One region of the Hahella sp. NS-SX17 genome, then DNA from elsewhere that is predicted to be linked to it. Evidence: predicted binding sites of a transcription regulator. Region 1 holds the regulator's gene; each other region holds the start of a gene.

Region 1 (5,855 bases):
AACACAATTGCACTAGCCCCTAGGGCATTATTGAACACAGGTTTAAGGAGTAACAGTGAATCAGACGTCCCCTTCGCAGAAGGTCGTTAACGACTTATTCCGCATCGCGGAGTTACTGCGCTATACAGAACAGATCACCCCATACGGGTATGCCTGGCTGATGGAGTTTTGCGCAAATGTAGAAGCCAAAGAAGATGAGCGACAATTTAGCAGCACAATCCCCTCAATTCAGCCAATGACCGGCATCACCCCAGAGCCGTCTGCGACGACTCAGTTATCCCGCAGAAACGGCTAAATAAACCGCCAGCACGGATATAACCTATACGCCAGGGACTTGGCTTTAACTTTAAACGCCAGAAGCGACCTGAAGCTCCTTCCTCACTTTCCCCATCCATTCTGCAAAACCCGCATCCAATTCTTTCGCTTCGTCATCAAGCCAGTCCTGATAATCGTCGTATCGACCAAGCCGGAACCATAACACTAATCGCTCAATGTCGTCTGGACGCTGCTCGAACATGTAGCGCACCGCCCAATAACCCCAATGATAAATACGCGACTCATCGCTATTGTAGTTAGAGTGTAAAATGTCTGAAAAACGCACTGTTTCGGTCAGAGCCGCGTCTTCCGCATCTGGATAGTGATCCAAAAAGGCAATGTACTCAGCGACGCCTTCGGCCCACCACACATTATCTTCAACGTACTCCGACTCCAAGCCATACATGGTGTATCGCCCGTCCAGATAATGCACAAACTCATGATCCAAGTTCAGTATCCGATGGGAGTCTGAGACCTCCTCAGACTGATAAGCCAATACCCGCGCCTGATTAGCTTCATCAAAGGGATCGCCCTCATAGAAAACACCGCCAGCGGTCACTGCATCAGAGTCAAACAATAGCCAACCCAAATCAGAGAAGGTGTCTGAGTCTTCAAATATAACCATTTCCAGAGTGTCATTCTGGTCGTCAGAAACAGGCTCTCGCTCACTGTTCAGCATCTCGTGGAAGATATCTTCGCGCCGGGACAAAGACTCGCAGGCTGAGTCAAATTGCTCCTCCGTCATAGATTGGGCGCGTATTCTAACCGTCCCGCCACACGTACGCTCTCGGCGTAAAACAGTGGTTTCAACGCGCTTTCTATACTCACAGGCATTGTACTGTCTGCAGTTCGCCTTATCGTAATAATCCACTGAGCCAGCCAAAATACTCCACACGTTCGCCGTATCACGGCTCAGGTCATACCTGTTCATCAGACTACGTATGAAGCGCCCCGTATCGTCCCTTATCGCGTTATACTGCAGAAAGCGCCCGAGCTCTTTGGCGGCATTCATCAATAGATACTCGCGGCCGCCTGCCAACCACGAGTCTTTATCAATTATGAAACGATAGAGCGCATTAGGATATTGCGAGTCATGAGAGGCAATATCGATAAAGGCTTCATTGTCATGACCTTTATAGTAGATATTGAGTAGCTCATTTAACGCCGAATCATAGCGCCCACTAGCATTAGTCAATGAGCTCAACTTATCCAGCCAAGCGACGGAGGCGCTGACGACCTCCCCCTGATTACCGGAACTGTTCACCAGCTTTAAAGACAACTCCGCCAATCGTGCACTACCTGCCCTGGCAGCGCTCTGAAAAGCATTATTGGTAACCTGAACGGCGGCTACCGCAACCTGTTTCTGCAACGCCTTTCCATATAGCTTCTTCTTACGCGAGCGACTTCTTTCCTGCACATATCCCGCATGCAAGTATTGAATGAGGTTCGCCAGCTCATAGACGTTATCGTCTCGAAAATAAGACGACTCTGAAATAGCTGCTTGCGTAATGGCGGACATATTGGCTTCTGAAAAGATGCTGTGACGAGCTTGCTCCTCCATTGAGAGCATTTCCCTCACACAACCATGATCCATTTCCCATATGGCCAACACAAACTCGTCACCTGAAAGCACCGCCATTCCATCCAGATAGCAGTCAGACTCCCTCTCTTCCTCGTAGGAGAGTTCATCCTCTTTTGCTCGATTGTATGCCGGTAGCGGCGGGGGTAATTCCGATAACTTTTCCGGCTGCTCCGAGTTGTGTCGAAAATACTTTAAAAACTCCACGCCGCCCTTCGACCACGCCATAACGCTTATGGTGAGAATGAAAAAGATAGCGCCAACCACAATGGGGGCTCTAAACCATCTGTTTGCTGGCGTCATTACAATTCCTAAGGTGGCTTTCAGCTTATAAGAAAGAATACATCGCGGATTACGAAGGTCGCCGCGTGGGCAAGGAATATAGCCAGACCTGTGCGGTCGGTCTGTCTAAGAAAAGCATCAAATTGTATCAGATCGCCAAACCGGTACTGCATTTAAGCAGGCATTCAAGCCACTGGATCTCTTTCTGCGCAGCAACAATTGTTCAGGTCAAAATTCAACAGACTTACTTAAACAGTGGTGAGTCATCTGTGTTTTCATCTTAATCCTCAGTGACTTAGACATTTTTTCTTTACTTGCCCCACCCATTACTGTATACATAAACAGACATGGATAAACATATAGTACACACAGATTATTTCAGACCTTTTGGGGTCGCCGGAGGGTGGAGTGATTAAGCTGACCAAGCGCCAGGAGCAGGTTCTACAACTGATTCGCGAGCATATAGAGGAAACAGGTTATCCACCTACCCGGGCGGAGATTTCCAATCGCCTGGGCTTTCGCTCGGCTAACGCAGCAGAAGAACACTTGAAAGCGCTGGCGAGGAAGGGCGCGATTGAAATGGTGCCCGGGGCTTCTCGCGGCATTCGACTGCCAGTGACTGAAACGCAAAACCAGGGTATTCCAATAGTTGGCCAAGTAGCGGCGGGATACCCCATTCTCGCGCAGGAAAATATTGAAGAGTATTGCGAACTCCCTTCATCCTTCTTTACCCCTTCCGCCGACTATTTTCTTCGTGTCAAAGGCATGAGCATGAAGGACATCGGAATTCTTGATGGCGATTTGCTGGCCGTACACCGCACGACAGATGTCCACAATGGACAAATTGTGGTGGCGCGTATTGGCGATGAAGTGACAGTAAAACGCTTCCAGCGCCAAAAGAACAAAGTGCTTTTACTGCCGGAAAATGAAGAGTTCGAGCCGATTGAAGTAAACCTGTCACAACAGCCGTTGGACATTGAAGGACTGGGCGTCGGCGTCATTCGCCGCTAACAATGAACCGACAGAGCGCCGACTGCCTCTAATTGGCAGTCGGGGACTTTAATGAACAGTTTTCGGTTTTTCTTCCGCTTCTGACTGGCGGATTGCCTCCTCCCGCATATCTCCCACCAACTTAATAGCGGCATTAATCATAGCGTGAGCGACAGCCGCATCATTTTCCGCCAAATACGCCTTGGCTTCCTGACCAAAGCTGATTTTCACCAAATGTTCGCTGCCGCCCCCCATGGGTTGCAGTGCGAAGTCGCCATTCGGCAACTGAACAATTTCAAAGAAGCTTGATGCCATTTCCAAATCTCCTACTCGTAAGTTCTCACTGAAATGTTTTCTATCGTTCCAATACCCAGGAACGAACACATCAGAAAACTAGCCACAGGCGCCTCATTCATTTTCCTAAGCTGTTATCAGTCGAGGCCTGAGAGGGTTTCTTTCATTCAAGCTTACCTCTACCACTCAAAACTGTGCTCTCTCATCTCGTTGATGAACGCCTGCATGGACTCCAGTATCACCACTAACTCCATTACATAGGGAGCTGACGTGGCGGCGATAATATTTTCATTTTGCGGCGTTTCATTTTTTCGGGGGCGAGATATTTCCCCAAATTGTTTCAGCAGTTGAGCCAGCCAGGAATCGGGTTGAGCCGCCGTCAGCTTCATGCTGATTACTTCTGGCGATTCAACTTCCAACTGCCCTTCCAAGTCAGCGAGCGTCTCAATTTTAACTTTGATGCGACGCTGCTCCGCAAGCTCATTCAAGAAGCCGACATATGCCTGCTGCAGAAAACGCAAAGCCGCCCGTCCGGCGCATTGCTTTTCCGCCACCGTTGAGGATGTATCCCTCCACTGCAACTGCAGCTTGGCGAAAAACAGGTTTTCATTAACATAAGTCAGCCACTTATCGGACATACCTTAACTCATCAACAATAGCTCTTTGTTAGTGTATAGGTTTTTAACCATAAGTTCTTTAATAAAAAAATTCCCCTCCGGACTATTTCCTGAGGCGCAATTCCGATTCGTTTAGACGCCTAAATTTCCTACCATTGCTGACTCCCCCCGACTCAGGCTTCCGCAAAAATGGCGACAAACTATCAGCAGCCCCTTTCTCATAGCTTAGCACCCGATCCTCAGGCTCGCCCCTTACACAAGTTAACGTTCAGCAGCAACCCGCCATAAACGCTAACAAAGGCGCTAGTGAGAAAACTAGAATAATATTTTAGACTGCTATAATTTTGTCCAGGGAGAGAAAGTAAGGGAACTGTCTGTTACTTCTAGAAAGAGAGTGAGAAAGACATGGCTTATAGCCGTAACGCAAGAAAAAATATAAATAACGCACTGGTATTACTCGTATTTTCACTAATCGCGCAAAACGCCCCAGCTAAGGCGCCGCCGGATCAGGTTGCACGTTTGGACCGGGATCTCACGCCGCTTGGCGCCGAGAGGGCCGGTAGCGAAGGGGGGGAAGTGCCCTCTTGGGATGGAGGCATTAAGCAGCCGCCTGCGAATTATAATCCAGATAAATGGCATGCTGACCCCTTCGATGCGGACGTTCCACGCTTCATCATTAACGCCGGCAATGCACAGGATTATTCAGACAAACTGACCGAAGGCCACAAGGCTCTGCTGCAGAAGTATCCAAGCGATTACATTCTAAAAGTGTATCCCAGCCGCCGCAGCGCGTCTTACCCTGACCACGTCTACGCCGCTCTGAAACAAAACGCCGCCAAGGCGGAACTGATGCCTCGCGGAACCGGCGTTAAAGGCTCTTTGATCACCAGTCCGTTTCCGATCCCCAATCAAGGAGTGGAGATTATCTGGAATCATATCCTGCGCTACCGTGGCGAAGAGGCCGCCTTCCGCTCTTCGTTCGCCGCCACACTCCCGGATGGTTCCTACACGCCGGTGACGACAGATTATGAGTATTTCTTTGTGTATGCTCAGCAGCACAATCGGCCGGAAGACATCGACAACAAAATCTTCTACCTCAAAACCGAGGTAGTCGCACCCGCCAAGCTGGCTGGCACCATGAACCTGGTGCACGAAACGCTGGATCAGATTCGCTCTCCCAGACAGTCCTGGCGCTATCAGGCAGGAGAACGTCGCCTGCGACGCTCCCCTAACCTGGCTTACGACGCCGAGGCCCCAAATAGCGAAGGGCTGCGCACTACCGACCAGATTGATATGTACAACGGAGCGCCGGACCAATATGAATGGACGTTGATCGCCAAGAAGGTCATGTATGTGCCTTACAACGCTTACCCATTGCACTCCAGCAATTTACGCATGAACGATATCGTGCGTCCCGGCCACATCAATCAGGAACATGCGCGCTACGAAGCGCATCGGGTGTGGGTGGTGGAAGGCATCCTGCGCGAAGGGCTGGGTCACATCTATCACAAGCGCCGCATGTACTTTGATGAGGACTCATGGCAACTGCTGGTTGCGGAGGATTATGACGATAAAGGTGAACTGTGGCGCGTATCGGAAGCTCACTTGGTGAATTACTACGAAGTGAAAGCCCCCTGGACCACGCTGGAAGTTATTTACGACCTGAAGTCAGGGCGTTATTTCGTCGATGGCTTGGATAACGAAGAAAGGCCTCGCGACTTTGCGCCCGGGCTGAGAGATAGCGACTTCTCGACTTCCGCGGTACGCCGCGCCGCCAG
Region 2 (5,855 bases), 1.5 Mb from region 1:
TGCGGCAGAATCGCACAATGGTTGGCTCGCTGACGCCGGCTTCAGTGGCCAGATCGACGATGCGCATATGAATAACGTCACTGGGGTTGCGCAGCACGCACTCCGCGACTTTCTGCTCGCTTTTGCGTAATGTGCCCCGGTTCTGACGGAGCCAGTTCAATAAATCGCGGGGGCGCTCCATTCAACTACCTTCAACTACGTTGGATTGTCGTATCGCCTTGGCGGCGGGTAACGCACGCATGTCCGCCCTTGAGAGCCAGGCATGGTAAAAACCTGCTCTAAGGATAGACAAAAGCGAAGCAGTATTGCACTGACTATTAATCAGGCAGACAAATAGCCTCCTTCTATTTTTCTGCTACGGCCAGCCGCCTCACAGGCGTAGGTGTTATTGAATGGCGGGCGTTGAACTTTGCGGCTGTGCGGGACCGGCGCATTGTGTTCTCAACAGATTGGCCATTTGTTCGGCCCCCAACGGCTCGGCTATCAGGTAGCCTTGTACTGTGTGGCAGCCGCTCTCCCGTAGAAACTCCATGTGACCTTCGTGCTCCACGCCTTCGGCGATCACTTCCAGGTTCAGGCTTTTGCCGAGCATAATGACAGCGCGAGTGATAGCGGCGTCGTCAGCGTTATGGTGGGCATCCTTGATGAACATCCTGTCTATTTTCAGGGCGTTTAGTGGAAATCGTTTGAGGTAGGACAAAGACGAGTATCCTGTACCGAAGTCGTCCACGGTAATACGTACGCCCATCTCTCGTAGCCGGGAGAGCATGAACTGGGTGCGACTCATATTTTCCATCAGCGTGCTTTCCGTCAACTCCAGGTCGAGCAGGTGAGGGGGCAGTTCTGTGTCTTGCAGCACTTTGCGCACCATTTGCGGCAAATTGCTCTGACGTAACTGGTGGGCGGAAAGGTTGACGGATACTTGAATATTATCCAGACCTTCGCGGCTCCAGGCGGCGGCTTGGGCGCAGGCGGCGCCAAGCATCTGCTCGCCTAGCTCAGTGATCAAACCGCTTTCCTCCGCCATGGGCACGAAGTCGCTGGGACCGATGAGCCCCCTCTGAGGATGCCGCCAGCGCGCCAGCGCCTCCACTCCGGTAATGCGACCGCTATCCAGCGAAAGTTTGGGTTGAAAGAAGACCTCCATTTGCTGGTTCTGTATCGCACGGCGTAGCTCGGTCTCCACTTCCAGTCGCATCCGCGACATGCTGCGCAACATGCGACTGTAAAACTCATAGGTGTTGCCGCCAAGGTACTTTGCCTGCCGCACCGCCATATTGGCTTGCTGCATCAGGGTTTGGATTTCCCATCCATTATCAGGCGCCTGGGTGACGCCTATTGACGTTGATACATAAAATTCATGTCCGTCGATCTTAAAAGGCGCTTTTAGCTCCTCCAGCAATTGCTCGCAGAAACGGCTCACCTGGGAACGGCTTTTCGCTGGGGTCAGTATGGCGAACTCATCGCTGCCAAGTCGGGCCAGAGTATGAACGTGGGCTGCGGACTGAGAGATGCGGGTAGCTACCTGCTTCAGCAGTTCGTCTCCGCGGTCCTGGCCCAGGCTTTCATTAACTTGCCGGAAACGGTCGACATTCAGGAGCAGCATATTGATGCTGAGGCCTTGCTCCCGCACTTTACGAAGAATTTTGTCCAAGCGCTCGCGAAACAGCATGCGATTCGCTAACCCTGTCAATTCGTCATAGTTGAGCAGGTAGTGGAGCTTTTCGTCCGTCTGTTTGCGTTCAGTGAGGTCGGAGAATAAGCCTGCGTAATGGGTGGTAGCGCCTTCTACATTGATAATCGCGGTAATTTGTAGCCATTGGCAGTAAAACTCACCAGATTTGCGTTTTTCATATAATTCTCCCTGCCAAAAGCCGCGTAACGACAGTTCATCCCGAATACGGCTGAATACCTGCCGCTTATTGGGGGCCTGGCTAAAGTCCTCCAGGCTGCTGCCAATCACTTCTTCCGTCTCATAGCCGGTAATTTGGCTGAACGCATTGTTGACGGTAAGGAATTGGAACTCCGTATCCAGTGCAAAGACGCCTTGGGGAGTATGGTCAAATACGGACTTGGCCAGAAGCAATTGCTCATCACGACTCTTCTCATTAGTGATGTTGCGGCGAGACCCAATCATGCGAGTAATGCGCCCCAGTTTGTCGAAGCTTACTGGTTTGCCGCAGTCTTCCACCCACATCCAGGTATCTTTGGCCGTGGTGACCCGATATTGCACGCGGTAGGTCTGAGTCGTTCCCTTCAGACAAAGCATCATTTCTTTTCTGATGCGGGCACGGTCATAGGGGTGTATCAGGCCATGCATGCGTTCTACGAATGACGTGGCGGTCATTTCTCTAGGGCCGAACGCGTCGTGAAAGAACGACTGGTAGAGAGAGTTTCTCGGAATATCCCAGTCCCACAGAGCCAAGCCTGTGGCTTCAATAGCTTGCGATAGGCGAGTCTGGCTCTTCATCAGCGCGTCACTGATATTTTTCCGCAGCTTGATTTGCTGGCTCAAAATGCGGTTGGCTTCGGACAGCTCATGAGTTCGCTCTGAGATGGCGTCTTCCAGTTGCCTTTGGGTTTTCCGCAGCTCATGCTCTATGGTTTCTCGGTGAGAGATCTCTTGACCAAGTTGTTGGTTAAACTGTTCTGAGGCGGCGCGGGCGTTTTCCAGATAGGCGATCAAACCCTGCATCTGCAGATTCTGGTTGAGATATCGACTAGAGGCTAAGTACCACAGCGCTGCTAGCGGGTATAAAAAGACACAGAGGATTGCCGCATTGGTCAATAACTCCGACGGTAGTGGCTGCTTTCCGTTTAACAGAACAGCGAGCCACAACAGAGGCATAGCGCTGAGAATTACGAAGGGAGTTCGCCAGACCCCAAGAAAAAAGGATAGAAGTCCTGCGCTGACAAATTGGGCGATGGTGGCGCTATTAAGCCAGGAGACAGGGAGAACGGAGATCACGTAAGCGGTTATTGGCCCCAGAGCTATGGCGATTGCGCTACTGAGTAAAATATAGAGTTGACTAAGTCTGGCGACATTACGAGGTAGGTTGGCGTTTTCATCTTGTAACTGGGGCGGAGCCCATGCGCCGAATGCGGTAAGGAGCAGTGCGCAGGTTGCTCCAAGCACTGCGAGCGCTGTCAGGGGCGCTAATTGCAGGTAGGGAAAGGCCGCGATGACAAATCCCATGGAGATTAAAAAAAGCAACACGGAGGCCTGGCGACTGCGTCGTCCCAGCTTTATGAGTTGCTCCCGGCGCACCATGAGGGGTTTGGGGCGCGCCATGGTCGACATCAGCTTTAAACTGCCTGCCTGAATATCGTTTGTCCCGGGGTGCATGTTAGTATAATTGTCCGATTTCACTGGAATTCCGCCGCACAAACAAACCCGTCATATCTGCTTTTGACGGTCGGCGGACCTGGAAAGCAGCGATGCAATGTTGTAATAGGCTGTAAAATTATCCAGTATTAATCGCCGCCAATACGCAGAGGGCGACGGCTCCGGTTGGTGGCTTAGTGTGCTTATTGTATGTAACATTTTGTTATTTTTTGTTCGTTGTCCCATTTAACCCGATAGTGAACTCGCGCACAAGCACTTCGAATAAAATCGGAGATGGGTCTGCGGTTTAATTTCCTGACATGTCTTTCGCGGAAAGCCGTTAACAACAAAGCCCTTCAAACAGAGAGAGGTAAGTCTAAGCAATGGATGTAACGGCGGTATTGGACCCGCTTAACGATGCTCAACGTGAGGCGGTTACCGCCAGCGCTCGCAACCTGCTCGTCCTGGCTGGCGCAGGTAGCGGTAAAACCCGCGTTCTTGTGCACCGCATGGCATGGTTGATTCAAGTCGAGCGCATTGGCGCTCACGCAATAATGGCGGTGACTTTCACCAACAAGGCTGCGCGAGAAATGCGGGAGCGGGTGGAGTCGCTGCTGCATATTCCTACGCGCGGTATGTGGTTGGGCACCTTTCACAGCCTGGCGCATCGACTGTTACGCGCGCACTGGCGGGAAGCCGGCTTGCCGGAAAACTTCCAGGTGATCGATTCCGATGACCAGCAGCGCATGCTGAAACGAGTGATTCGCGAGCTTGGACTGGATGAGTCCAAGTGGCCCGCACGCCAGGCGCAGTATTTCATCAACAGCCAGAAAGACGAAGGGCTGCGTCCGGAGAATATTGATCCGGGTAGCGACGCCTGGCGGCAGACCATGAACAAGATATACCAGCGCTACGACGAATATTGTCGGCAAAGCGGATTGGTGGACTTTGGCGAGTTATTGCTGCGTTCTCATGAACTCTGGCTGCAAAAGCCGGATCTGCTGCAGCACTATCAGCAACGCTTTCAGCATATTCTGGTTGACGAGTTTCAGGATACCAACACCATTCAATATGCTTGGTTGCGCGTGTTGGCGGGGGATCGAGTCCCTATGACGGTGGTTGGCGACGACGATCAGTCTATCTATGGCTGGCGCGGAGCCAAGATTGAAAACATCCAGCGCTTCCAGAATGACTTTGGCGAAGCTGCATTGGTGAGGCTGGAGCAGAACTATCGTTCAACGCAGACCATCTTACAGGCCGCCAACCATGTCATTTCCTATAATCCAAGCCGTCTGGGCAAACAACTCTGGACAGACCAGGGCGAAGGTGAGGCGATTGATGTCTATGCGGCCTTCAATGAACAGGATGAGGCCAATTATATCGTTGAGTCTGTGCAGTCCTGGGTGAACCAGGGCCGCACCCGCTCGGAAGTAGCGCTGTTGTACCGCTCCAACGTGCAGTCGCGGGTGTTGGAAGAGGCGCTGATCCGGCATGGGGTTCCCTATCGGATTTATGGCGGCCTGCGTTTCTATGATCGTCTGGAAGTCAAAAACGCCGTGGCGTACTTGCGTCTCGCTCACTTCGCACATGATGACGCCGCGTTTGAGCGGGTGGTCAACATTCCTCCCCGCGGTGTGGGCGCCAAATCGCTGGAAACCTTGCGCGAGGCTGCCCGCGAGCAGCGTAGCTCATTGTGGCGGACGACAGTGGCGATGGTCAGCGCGGGTCTGGTCAAGGGCAAGGCGGGAGCAGGCCTGAGGAGTTTCATAGAAATAGTCGAAACCCTGCGTGAGTATGCGAAAGATAACCGATTGCAGGATCTAACCAAGCATATGCTGGATGTCAGCGGACTGTTGGAGCATCACGCTAACGAAAAGGGCGATAAGGCGGAAGCGCGTAAGGAAAACTTGCTGGAGCTGGTGAACGCTGTTGCGGAATACGAGACTCTCGACAATGAATCGCCTCTGGCTGAATTTCTGACTCAGGCGGCGCTGGATGCTGGCGAACGTCAGGCCGACGCGGAGCAGGACGCTGTGCAATTGATGACGCTACACTCCGCCAAAGGTTTGGAGTTTCCCCTGGTGTTTCTGACGGGTATGGAGGAAGAATTGTTCCCTCATTCGATGGCGCTGGAAGAGGCGGGGCGTCTGGAGGAAGAGCGCCGGTTGTGTTACGTCGGGATCACTCGCGCCATGGAAAAGCTGGTGCTTACTTTCGCGGAAAGCCGCCGCTTGTACGGTCAGGATAAATACCACTCTATCTCTCGCTTTGTCCGTGAAATTCCCAATGAATTATTACGTGAAGTGCGTTTGCGCTCCGTCGTGAGCAAACCTATGTTTTGGGATCGTGGGCCGGCGCATGGGGCAATTGGCGAATCCGCGCAGCAGTCGGGTATTTCTCTTGGGCAGCGGGTGCGTCATGAAAAATTTGGCGAAGGCGTCGTATTAAATTATGAGGGCAGCGGACCGCATTCCCGCATTCAGGTGAATTTCGATGATCAGGGCAGTAAGTGGTTAGTGCTTTCGTACGC
Region 3 (5,855 bases), 3.5 Mb from region 1:
GAGTCGTTAGTGACGGCGACCGGCGGACAACGCCCAATCCTGTGTGCGCCTGATGGCGTGTGGCTGTATGACGTCAGGAGACCAGGACATTTTTGTCATGAAGCAATGCAAGCAATAAAGGTGAATTCCAATGCTTTTTTCCAAACTCCTGGGAGAAGTTAGCGACTCAATATGCGATGTAGAAATCGCCGAGGACTGGTCCCAAGGTCGCTCGACCTTTGGTGGACTGGTCGCTGCATTTATCTACGAGTCTATGCGCCAGTCGCTCTCCGAGGACCGTCCTCTACGTGAACTGAATATTTCGTTCGTATCCCCCGTCGCCCCCACCAGATTGACCGTCGCCAGCGAGCTGTTGCGTGAAGGCGGCTCCGTGACGCAGGTGTTGGGCCGCGCTATTCAACAGGGGGAGGTGAAAGCCACCGCCTTCGCCAGTTTCGGTAAGGCGCGAGACACCATCATCAATGCGGCTGGGGAAGCGACGCCCGAAGCCAAGGCCCCTGATCAGTGTATTGAGATGCCGTACATTAAAGGCGTCACCCCTGAATTTACTCAGCATTTCAATTACTACTACGCCTACGGCAATCTTCCGTTTTCCGGTGTGCAATCGAGAGAAATGGGCGGCTGGATACGCTTTCGCGAGCCGGAGCCGTCGATCACGCTGGGCCATATACTTGGATTGGTGGACGCTTGGCCGCCGGCGACTTTGCCTTGGGTGAAAACCCCTGCTCCAGCCAGCACATTATCCTGGTCAATTCAGTTCCCGCATCCGTCTCCGGTGATTCAGCCGGATGAACTGTGTTTGTATAAAGTCTATGTGGATCATGCTGCGGAAGGCTACGGCTTTACCCGCTCCAAGCTCTGGAACGCGAAAGGGGAGCTGGTGGCGCTCAGTCAGCAGACGGTGACGGTATTCGGCTAAGCCGGATAGAGCGGGCCTTCGGGTTCGCTCTATTTCGCTCTATAAGGGGAACAGATCAATCTGGCTGGATGCGCCTGGCGGCGAGAACAGGTCCGTACGCAGAGGGGAATCCCGTCGCAGGTTAAGACCATTTCGCTTGGCTGCGATATGAAACCGCTGCTCAATGAGACGGGCGTAGTGTCCCACTCCTGTCTGACGAGTACGGAAATCGGCTTGGTAGAGTTCGCCATTTCTGCACTCTCTTAGCAGATTGAGCGCTTTTTCTTTACGCAACGGATAGTGTTGTTGCAACCAGCTCTCATACAGATCTTTCAGCTGATGGGGCAGCCGCAACAGGATATAGCCTGCATTGAGCGCGCCTGCGTTGGCGCACTGAGTGACGATATCCTCTATCTCCGGATCGTTGATGCCGGGTATTACCGGCGCCACCATGACGCCAACTGGAACGCCTTCTCTGCGTAATGTCTCGATTGTCTTGAGGCGTGCTTTAGGACTGGCGGCGCGCGGCTCCAGAATATTTTTTAGTTTTACGTCCATGGTGGTGACGCTGATCATTACTTTGACCAGATTCTGAAACGCCAGTTCCCTCAGCAGATCTATGTCCCGTAATATGAGATTGCTTTTCGTGATCAGGGTGACCGGGTGTCTGGCCTCCACCATGACGTTCAACAGGCTGCGGGTAATCTTCAAGTTCCGTTCGGAGGGCTGATAAGGGTCAGTATTACCGCCAATGGCGATGGTTTCGCAGCGATAATTGCGCTGGCCCAGAAAGACGCGCAGTCTTTCCGCTGCGTTGGTTTTACAGTAGATCTTGGTTTCAAAATCGAGCCCGAGGGACAGGTCCAGATACTCGTGACTGGGGCGGGCGTAGCAATAGATGCAACCATGCTCGCATCCCTGATATGGATTGATGGAGTAAGTGAAGGGGATATCCGGCGAGTTGTTTTTGCTGACAATGGATTGACAGCGTTGCGGGATGTATTCCGTTTGTGGGTGCTTCTGATAAGCTTCACCGTGGGTTTCGCTCCACGCAGTAAGTTCTGCTGGATCGCTCTCGCTGCGTTGCCGGTGAAATCGATTGTGTGGGTTGGTCCCGGTTCCACGCCCTTTGCTTGCTTCGCCGTATTGCATAACCTGTCTCCAATTTACTGTTCAAATGTACAGTATTTTGTCTGGAAGCAGCAACAGAAATTTACTGCGGTATATTCGGATCGTATTTCCGGGCTCAAACAGAAATGATTGTAAGCTTTCGCGTATGATGTTAAATACGCTTTTGCTTCAGTGGGTTAGGAATAAGTGGTGATTTGATGCGTTGGGGATTGTGTCTTTTGTTATTCGGAGCGGCGACCGTTTTCGCTAAAGAAAACGAGACGCCTATATTGGCCTGTTATGAACTGGAGGATGTGCAACAGCGTCTGATTTGTTATGACAGTGTTGCGAAGTCTCTGGGTGAGGATGATGAACTTCAGACGGGGGCAATAGAAGAACAGAATGAAGACCCTCTTGAAGATATCCGGCAACCCAGCGATATCGACAAGCGCTTGGAGTTTGAAACCACCTTTTCTGACAACCGCTTTCTGATTATCCCCCATAAACCTAACTATCTACTGCTGTACTCCTATGTGGATGACCCCAACGAAATGCCATACAGTCCGACCAGGGAACCGATTATGGAGCTGGAAAGTCAGAAACATTCGGAGACCAAATTTCAAATCAGCTTTAAAGTACAACTGGCGCGTAACTTTATCCCAGAGCCCATGAGCCTGTGGTTCGCCTATACCCAGGTTTCTTTCTGGCAATTATACAATCAGTCATTGTCCGCGCCTTTCAGAGAAACCAATTATGAGCCCGAGCTGATTTTCCTGTTTCGTAATAACCTGAGTCTGTTTGGTTACACCTCTGAACATTACGTACTGGGATTGAGCCACCAGTCAAATGGGCGAACGGAACCGGCGTCGCGGAGTTGGAATCGTATATATACCGCCTTCTTGTTCAATCAAGGCAGTATGACTTTCAGTGTTAAACCCTGGTGGCGCCTGCCGGAAAGCGGCGATGACGACGACAACCCTGATATTCATAACTATATGGGGTACGCAGAGTTTGGGGCGACCTATAAGCATGATGAGAATGTGGCCAGCCTGCGCTTGTTCAACAACTTCCGCAGTGATAACAACCATACGACAGTGCAGTTGTCCTACAGTTTCCCCCTGCAGGGGCGCTTGAAGGGATACATTGAGTATTACGATGGTTATGGCGAGAGCCTGATTGACTATAACCACCGTACTCAAAGGATTGGTTTTGGGGTATTGCTGACGGACTGGTACTAACTATTTCCTGAACCCGCCAGCGTGACGGCATTGCGCTGGTGAGGTTTTTCACTATTTTTCTTTTGTTTAATTTTCAATAACAAAATATCAACGCGGCTTAAACAGCTAAATTATCCCCGAAAACTAGAATATCTCCATACTCGTGTACTGGAGAACGTGGGAATGAAGCAGAAAGCAGTCGCCGCTCATCCTTTGATCGAACAATACATTACGCCACTGTTTATTGCTTTTCTCGCCGCCTGTATGTTGGGCTTAGTGGTGAGCGCCTGGCGCTTCGGAGGCGTACAGAGTCTGTTCAATGCGCAACCTGGCCATGGACGCTTGCTGCCGGACGCCGACGCCTTGCACGCCGCCTACTATTCCAGCGCCGATCCGATTCACGACATGGACCGCTTCCCGGGGCATGTTCCTCAATATGCCTACGCCAAAGAAGTGCGTAAGGTGGCGGTGGAGTTGGATATCGAGGAAAGCCTGCTCTACGCCGTCGCCAAGGCGGAATCCAGCTTTCGAGCGGACGTGCGCAGCGACAGGGGCGCGATTGGGTTGATGCAGGTAGTGGCGGCCACGGGAGGTAGAGAAGCCTATAAACGTTTATACAAAAAGTCGCGCAATCCCACGGAGAAAGAGCTGGCGGACCCCTACACCAACCTCAGGCTGGGGGGCGCTTACTTGAAAATTTTGAGGCATCGCTATTTTGGACAGGTCGAAGATCGGACAGTACAAACGATGCTGGTTCTTGCGGCATATAATTGGGGACCGAGCAATGTGCGGCGCAAAATTATCGGAAAAAAGCCGGTAAGCACTCGTGAGCAAGTATTAAAAGCGCTACAGCAAGTCGCGCCGACAGAGACTTATCAGTACGTCAGGAAAGTGATGCGCCATATGGATGAATTCGCCAGACTTTCCGGTCGGTCCGCGTAGGCTTATTGTTTTTAGTCGCCTGCGGTGACCCTGGTTTTCGGCCTGTGGAAAGGGGCGTTAGGGATGAGCGTATAGGCTCTTATTATGAATGAGAGGGCGGTTTAAACCGGCTAATGCTTTTTCTTGATGGTTCTTACTGCGGCGATAATACTCGCCAAAACAATGCTGGCGCTTAAGTAGTAAGGCGCCGCCTGCCAATGTCCTGAAATGAGATAATCCATCGCCATCATCACCAGGAACGCGCTCATGCAAAACGGAAACAGAAACGGGGCCAACTTGGCTCCGAGCACTGGAAGTCTTGCTGGAAGCTGCGGAGCGGAAGGCTTGGCTGCGGCCAACTGCTCTTTCTGTTGAACGAAAATTTTGAATAACAAGATAGCCTCCTTTGTTAAATGGAGTGAGGCGATCTTAGTGATTGCAGACCTTGCTCAAAATGCGTACAAGCCGCTACGTAGCAATGCGAATTTGACTTTATCTTGGGCCAGACCTTGCGTAGAGTACGGGTTTTGAAAAACTCGAATGACGAGCTGAGCGAGCATTTAAGAATCTATGAGCATGATGTTTGAAGAGGGGATTGAGCGTCGTCCGCTAAAGGAATATACGGAAAAAGCCTACCTAGATTATTCCATGTACGTCATTCTGGACCGGGCGCTACCTCATATCGGCGATGGCCTGAAGCCCGTGCAGCGGCGGATAGTCTACGCTATGTCGGAACTCGGGTTGAGCGCCGCCGCCAAACACAAAAAATCCGCCCGCACCGTCGGGGATGTGTTGGGTAAATTCCATCCTCATGGCGATTCCGCCTGTTACGAAGCCATGGTATTGATGGCGCAGCCTTTTTCCTATCGCTACCCACTGGTCGATGGGCAGGGTAACTGGGGGTCCGCGGACGATCCCAAGTCATTCGCCGCCATGCGTTACACCGAAGCCCGCTTAGCCAAATACGCGGAAGTGCTGCTGAGTGAGATCGGACAAGGCACTGTAGACTGGGTTCCCAACTTTGACGGCAGCTTGGACGAACCCTCTTTATTACCAGCCCGTTTGCCCAACCTATTATTGAATGGAACCACCGGTATCGCCGTTGGTATGGCTACGGACATTCCTCCCCACAACTTGCGGGAAGTCACCCAGGCTTGTATTCACATGCTGGATCACCCGAAAGCCTCGGTGGAGGACCTTTGTGAATATATAGAAGGCCCGGACTTCCCGTCAGGGGGGGAAATCGTCACCTCGCGCAGAGACCTGCGTCAGATATACGAGACCGGGCGCGGCTCCGTCAAGATGCGTGCGAAGTACACCAAGGAAGCCCAGGACATCGTGGTGACGGAGCTTCCCCACCAAGTGTCCGGCGCCCGCATCATGGAGCAGATCGCGCAGCAAATGCAGGCTAAAAAGCTGCCTATGGTGGCGGATTTGCGCGACGAGTCTGACCATGAAAACCCGACGCGACTGGTCATCATTCCCCGCTCTAACCGTATTGATGCAGAATCTTTGATGGCGCACTTGTTCGCGACCACGGATCTGGAAAAGAACTATCGGGTCAACCTTAATGTGGTGGGCCTGGATGGACGCCCTGCGGTGAAGGACCTGCGGGTGTTGTTGCAGGAGTGGCTCAGTTTCCGTACGCAAACGGTCAGGCGCAGACTTGAATATCGCTTGCAGAAAGTATTGGCGCGTCTGCATATCTT
Region 4 (5,855 bases), 1.0 Mb from region 1:
ACTGGATAATGAATTCAGGGTTCAGGCCCAGTTTTATCAGTTGCTTTTTCACTGCGCCCTGTAGTTTTTCTCCAGCCTTGGTGCGCATTGCCGTAAGTTTTTGCGCAGCATGACTATATTTCTGCTCCAGTTCATTCGATTGGGCTTCAAGCTTCTCCAGGTTTTCTTCTCCATCGGTCAAACTGCTGAGCTCACTCGCGAGCTCGACGTGGCGTGCCATTAAATTTTCCGGCGCAACACGATGTTTGCGCGCAAGATCATAGATGGCGGTAAGTCGCGTTTCTACTTCTTGCAGGCGCTCGGGATTAATTTCCACGCTATCCAATACATGCCGTAGCTCCCCATTGGCTTCATCTAGCTGAATCATGGCTTCGTTCAACATCTGGCGAGCGGTTTGCAGGGAGGCGTTGCTGATATTGACTTCTTCCAGCAGATGGATGGCTCGTCGTAATTGGTCGATACAGCCTCCATCCGCCTCCAGGCAACCTTCGCCGACCTGCTGAACTTTCATGATGATGCTTTCTGCGTTGGCGAGCTGCTCTTGTTCCTGCTCCAGCTGCTCAATTTCGCCTTCCTGTATAGCCAGGGCGTCCAGCTCCTCCACTTGATAGGTGAGCAGTTGCACGCGCGCTTCCTGTTCTTCACTGCGGCTGAGTCTTTCTTTCAGTTTAGTTGCGACCCGGCGCCAGGATTGGTAAAGGTCCCCTACTTGCTGAACTTGATTGGCGTGTCCGCCAAAGTCGTCCACCATTTTCAGATGGGTTTCCTTTTTCAGCAGGGATTGGTGCTCATGTTGGCTGTGAATATCCATGAGCGTTTCGCCAAGTTCGCGAAGGTCCTGCATGGTGACGGGCTGTCCATTTAAATAACCTCGGGACCGGCCTTCGCTGGTGACGGTTCGCCGCAAGATGCATTCAGCGCCGTTATCCAACTCTCGGGACTTGAGCCAGGCCAGGGCTTCGGGCAGCTTTCTCAAATCAAAGACCGCGCTGACCTCCGCTCGCTCGCAACCATGCCTTACTACGTCTGCTGAACTGCGATCGCCCAGAGTGAGGCCTAGGGCATCCAGTACAATGGACTTACCGGCCCCAGTTTCCCCGCTGATAGCCGTCATACCTTCCGCGAAGTCCAGTTCCAGATGGCTGGCGATGGCGAGATTTCGTATCGACAAATGAGTGAGCATAGGGCGTAGTCCTATAGATATTGACTGTTTATACATACAGTTATTTACGTATTTATACAGCGAATCTCAAAGCGCAACAAGAGGGTATGCAGGGTATTTTTAAGTGTTAGTGGAGCTCGTGTTTGGCGGTTGCGTAATTTAATGGAGGGTGACTCATGTCATTTCCTGGAGATTGTCGGGGTTTTTCAGGTTGAAACCGGTTTGATCGACCCCATATTGAGGGCAATTCAAAAGTATCGGATGGATTTTGGGAGATTCGATCTAATGTCTGAAGATTCTAAGAGTCAAATAGAAGAACAAGTCGCCGTAAACGAACAGGCGCAAACCGCGGCGGCGGAGCAATCTGAAACGACGCAAGCGACTGGCGAAACGGCTGATCGTGATGAGTTAATTGAGCAATTGCAGCAGGAGCTCGGTGAGCAAAAAGAGCAAGTGTTGCGTGTTCACGCAGAGATGCAGAACGTGCGCCGCCGTGCGGAAAATGATGTTGAGAAGGCGCGCAAGTTTGCTCTGGAGCGTTTTGTAAAAGAGCTGCTGCCCGTGGTGGATAGTCTGGAGAAGGCGGTGGAGGCCTGTGGCGCTACCGACTCCGCCGACTCACAGGTTGCTACCTTGAAAGATGGCGTGGAAATGACGCTGTCGCTGTTCAATTCTGGCCTGAAAAAATTCGAAGTGGAGATAGTTGACCCTGTGGGACAGCCCTTCAACCCGGAATTTCATGAGGCCATGTCCATGGTGCCGCAGGCTGATGTAGAGCCGAATACTGTTATTGCGGTATTGCAGAAAGGTTATCTGCTGAGCGGGCGTTTGATCAGACCCGCCATGGTTATGGTGTCGAAAGGCGTCTGATCGCTTATCGCAAGCGCTTCGAGCCGGTTGAAAACGTACAAAATCCCAGCGGTTGTGGGTTGAAAAATTGAGATCAACTCCAATATTAGCTGGTAATCAATTAGCGAGATTTTTTCAGGAGTAGAAAATTATGGGTAAAATTATCGGGATCGACCTGGGGACTACAAACTCCTGTGTAGCGATTCTTGAAGGCGATAAGCCACGCGTTATTGAAAACTCTGAAGGCGGACGCACTACGCCTTCCATCGTTGCTTACACTGACGATGAAACGCTGGTAGGCCAATCCGCCAAGCGTCAAGCTGTCACCAACCCCACGAATACTCTTTTCGCCATCAAGCGTCTGATCGGTAGACGTTTTGAAGACGATGTGGTGCAAAAAGACATCAAAATGGTGCCTTACACTATCGCCAAGGCCGACAACGGTGACGCCTGGGTTGATGTGAAAGGCAAGAAAATGGCTCCCCCTCAGATATCTGCCGAAGTTCTGAAAAAGATGAAGAAAACGGCGGAAGATTTCTTGGGTGAGAAGGTGACGGAAGCGGTTATCACCGTGCCTGCTTATTTCAACGACGCACAGCGCCAGGCGACCAAAGATGCAGGCAGAATCGCCGGTCTGGAAGTTAAGCGTATTATCAACGAGCCGACTGCGGCTGCGTTGGCGTACGGTATGGACAAAAAGGGCGGCGACCGTAAAGTGGCCGTTTATGACCTGGGCGGTGGAACCTTCGATATTTCCATCATCGAAATTGCTGATGTAGACGGCGAGATGCAGTTTGAAGTGCTGGCCACCAACGGCGACACTTTCCTGGGCGGTGAAGACTTCGACTTGCGCTTGATCGATTATCTGGCGCAGGAATTCAAGAAAGATTCCGGTATCGACCTGAAAGGCGACCCATTGGCGATGCAGCGCCTGAAAGAAGCTGCAGAGAAAGCTAAGATCGAGCTTTCCAGCAGTCAGCAGACGGATGTGAATCTGCCCTACATTACTGCTGATGCAAGCGGTCCTAAGCACCTTAACGTAAAAGTGACTCGCGCCAAACTGGAAAGTCTGGTGGAAGAACTGGTTGAGCGCAGCCTTGAGCCATGCCGCATTGCATTGAAAGATTCCGGTTGCAGCTCTTCAGAAATCGACGAAGTGATTCTGGTCGGCGGTCAGACTCGTATGCCGTTGGTGCAAAGCAAAGTAGCAGACTTCTTTGGTAAAGAAGCGCGTAAAGACGTTAACCCTGATGAAGCGGTTGCGATTGGTGCAGCTATTCAGGGCGCAGTTTTGTCCGGTGACGTGAAAGACGTGCTGCTGCTGGATGTAACTCCGTTGTCTTTGAGCATTGAAACCATGGGTGGCGTTTCCACGCCGATTATCGAGAAGAACACAACTATTCCGACCAAGAAGTCGCAGGTGTTCTCGACAGCGGAAGATAATCAGACTGCGGTAACTATTCATGTTCTGCAGGGCGAGCGTAAGCAGGCGCAGTTGAACAAGTCTTTGGGGCGTTTCGATTTGGCTGGTCTGCCTCCTGCGCCACGTGGGGTGCCTCAGGTAGAGGTGACCTTTGATATCGACGCTAACGGCATCATGCACGTATCGGCGAAGGATAAAGCGACTGGTAAAGAACAGTCTATCGTCATTAAAGCCTCTTCTGGTCTGAGTGAGGACGAAATCGATAAGATGGTGCAGGACGCGGAAGCGCATGCAGCGGAAGATAAGAAGTTTGAAGAGTTGGCGTCTTCGCGCAACCAGGCTGACGCTCTGGTTCACGCTACTCAAAAAACGCTTAAAGATGCTGGCGATAAAGTGACTGCTGAAGAAAAAGTGGCCATTGAAGCAGCTATCAAAGAGCTGGAAGAAGCGATCAAAGGCGACGATAAAGAAGCTATTGAAGACAGAATGCAGAAGCTGAGCGAAGCGTCTTCTTCCATGGCGCAGAAGATGTATGCTGAGCAGGCCGCCCAGCAAGGCGGAGACGCTGGCGCTCAAGCTGAAGACGCAGCTGGCAAGCCGGCGGATGACGCAGTCGACGCCGAGTTTGAAGAAGTTAAGGACGGCGATAAGAAATAGTCCGGCTCCTTGCCTTCACAAGGCAGTGCGGAATTAAACCGCACTGCCTTATTGTGTTTAGGTTATAATCCGGTTTTTTTGCAGTTGGCGCATAAGATTAAGTTATGGCAAAACGCGATTATTACGAAGTGTTGGGCGTTTCGCGGGACGTAGACGGTAAAGAGGTCAAGAAGGCTTACCGGCGTTTGGCGATGAAATATCACCCGGACAGAAACCCCGGAGACGCTTCGGCTGAAGAGATGTTCAAAGAGGCCACTGAAGCCTATGACGTTCTCTCGGACGATCAGAAAAGAGCGGCGTATGACCAGTTTGGTCACGCAGGAGTGGACGGCAATGCTGGCGCTGGCGGGTTCGGTGGCGGAGCCAGTTTCAGTGACATATTCGGCGACGTATTTGGCGATATTTTTGGCGGAGGGGGCGGAGGTCGCTCTCGGGCCAATCGCGGCTCTGATTTAAGATATACCCTGGACCTTGACTTAGAGGAAGCGGTTCGCGGCACCACCGTGAAAATTCGTGTTCCTTCTCAGGTGGAATGTAAAGGTTGCGGCGGAAGCGGTGCGGAAAAAGGCACGCAGCCGGAAACCTGCGGCACTTGTAACGGCGCCGGCCAGGTGCGAATGCAGCAAGGCTTCTTCTCTATTCAGCAGACTTGCCCCCGTTGTCGCGGCGCTGGAAAAATTGTTCGCAATCCATGTCGCTCCTGTCACGGCAGCGGCTATGTGGAAGAACAGAAGACGCTTTCGGTTAAAGTTCCCGCTGGTGTGGATACGGGGGACCGTATTCGTTTATCCGGCGAAGGCGAACCGGGTGTAAATGGCGGGCCGCCTGGTGATTTGTATGTCCAGGTGGCTGTACGTGAGCATAAGATATTTACGCGCGATGGAAGAAACCTTTACTGCGAAGTTCCGATTTCTTTCGTTGATGCGGCATTGGGTGGAGAGCTTGAAGTGCCTACGCTCGATGGGCGTGTAAAGCTGAAGATTCCTGAGGAAACTCAGACCGGTAGACTGTTTCGTCTGCGTGGGAAGGGGGTTATGCCGGTTCGTGGCGGTGCGCCTGGGGATTTATTGTGTCGGGTGGTGGTGGAAACGCCTGTTAATCTGACCAAAAAGCAGAAGGATTTGCTGCGCGAGTTTCAATCCTCAATGGAGGAGAGTGGCGGGCAGCAAGCGCCAAAAAAGCATAGCTGGTTCGAGGGGGTTAAAAGCTTTTTTGACGACATGAAGTTCTAGTAATCTGCATGAGCAACGAAAAACCGGCGAACGCCGGTTTTTTTGTATTGGGGCTGTGGCGGAAGACCTGTAATAGTAATATTCCAGAGAAAACTAAGGAATAAGCATGACCAGAGTAGCGATAGTGGGCGCTTCCGGGCGCATGGGCAAAGTGTTGGTTGAAGCGGTCTGCGATAACCCGGATGCTTCTTTGGGGGCGGCTTCGGTGCGAGTTGGCAGCTCTCTTGTTGGGGTTGATGTGGGGGAAATCGCAGGCTTGGGCAAAAAAGGCGTGGTTTGCGTTGATGATCTGGCTCAGGTGGTTGACGATTTTGACGTGATAATTGACTTCACTTCGCCTGAAACGACGCTTGAGCTGCTGGCGCTGTGTCGAAAAGAGGGGAAGGCCATAGTCATTGGTACGACTGGGTTTAGTGATCGGCAAAAGGTGATGTTGGCGGAAGCTGCGCAGGAGTGTCCGGTGGTGTTTGCGCCCAATATGAGTGTTGGCGTAAATCTGCTGTTGAACATACTTGCGCTGACAGCAAAAACC

The links. Region 1 encodes LexA, which represses DNA repair genes until DNA is damaged. Its sites were predicted from a motif close to TACTGTNTANNTANACAGTA; they were not measured.
Positions count from the first base shown of each region.
Region 2: a site for LexA is predicted at 3,455-3,474, ahead of uvrD (DNA helicase II). Genes of this name have one in related genera too.
Region 3: a site for LexA is predicted at 2,066-2,085, ahead of AC2IBB_RS27170 (PA0069 family radical SAM protein). Genes of this name have one in related genera too.
Region 4: a site for LexA is predicted at 1,206-1,225, ahead of recN (DNA repair protein RecN). Genes of this name have one in related genera too.

Region 1 covers NZ_CM170632.1:2,582,672-2,588,526, reverse strand. Annotated here, with positions in the region: gene AC2IBB_RS11710 (hypothetical protein) at 56-295, shown strand; gene AC2IBB_RS11705 (collagenase) at 347-2,197, opposite strand; gene lexA (transcriptional repressor LexA) at 2,585-3,187, shown strand; gene AC2IBB_RS11695 (hypothetical protein) at 3,236-3,481, opposite strand; gene AC2IBB_RS11690 (DUF6586 family protein) at 3,640-4,098, opposite strand; gene AC2IBB_RS11685 (DUF1329 domain-containing protein) at 4,483-5,855, shown strand, end outside.
Region 2 covers NZ_CM170632.1:1,056,654-1,062,508, forward strand. Annotated here, with positions in the region: gene AC2IBB_RS04845 (MurR/RpiR family transcriptional regulator) at 1-181, opposite strand, end outside; gene AC2IBB_RS04850 (putative bifunctional diguanylate cyclase/phosphodiesterase) at 386-3,346, opposite strand; gene uvrD (DNA helicase II) at 3,709-5,855, shown strand, end outside.
Region 3 covers NZ_CM170632.1:6,085,711-6,091,565, reverse strand. Annotated here, with positions in the region: gene AC2IBB_RS27175 (acyl-CoA thioesterase) at 131-919, shown strand; gene AC2IBB_RS27170 (PA0069 family radical SAM protein) at 959-2,050, opposite strand; gene AC2IBB_RS27165 (phospholipase A) at 2,227-3,246, shown strand; gene AC2IBB_RS27160 (transglycosylase SLT domain-containing protein) at 3,409-4,167, shown strand; gene AC2IBB_RS27155 (hypothetical protein) at 4,278-4,541, opposite strand; gene parC (DNA topoisomerase IV subunit A) at 4,717-5,855, shown strand, end outside.
Region 4 covers NZ_CM170632.1:1,533,770-1,539,624, forward strand. Annotated here, with positions in the region: gene recN (DNA repair protein RecN) at 1-1,183, opposite strand, end outside; gene grpE (nucleotide exchange factor GrpE) at 1,448-2,032, shown strand; gene dnaK (molecular chaperone DnaK) at 2,163-4,091, shown strand; gene dnaJ (molecular chaperone DnaJ) at 4,196-5,323, shown strand; gene dapB (4-hydroxy-tetrahydrodipicolinate reductase) at 5,430-5,855, shown strand, end outside.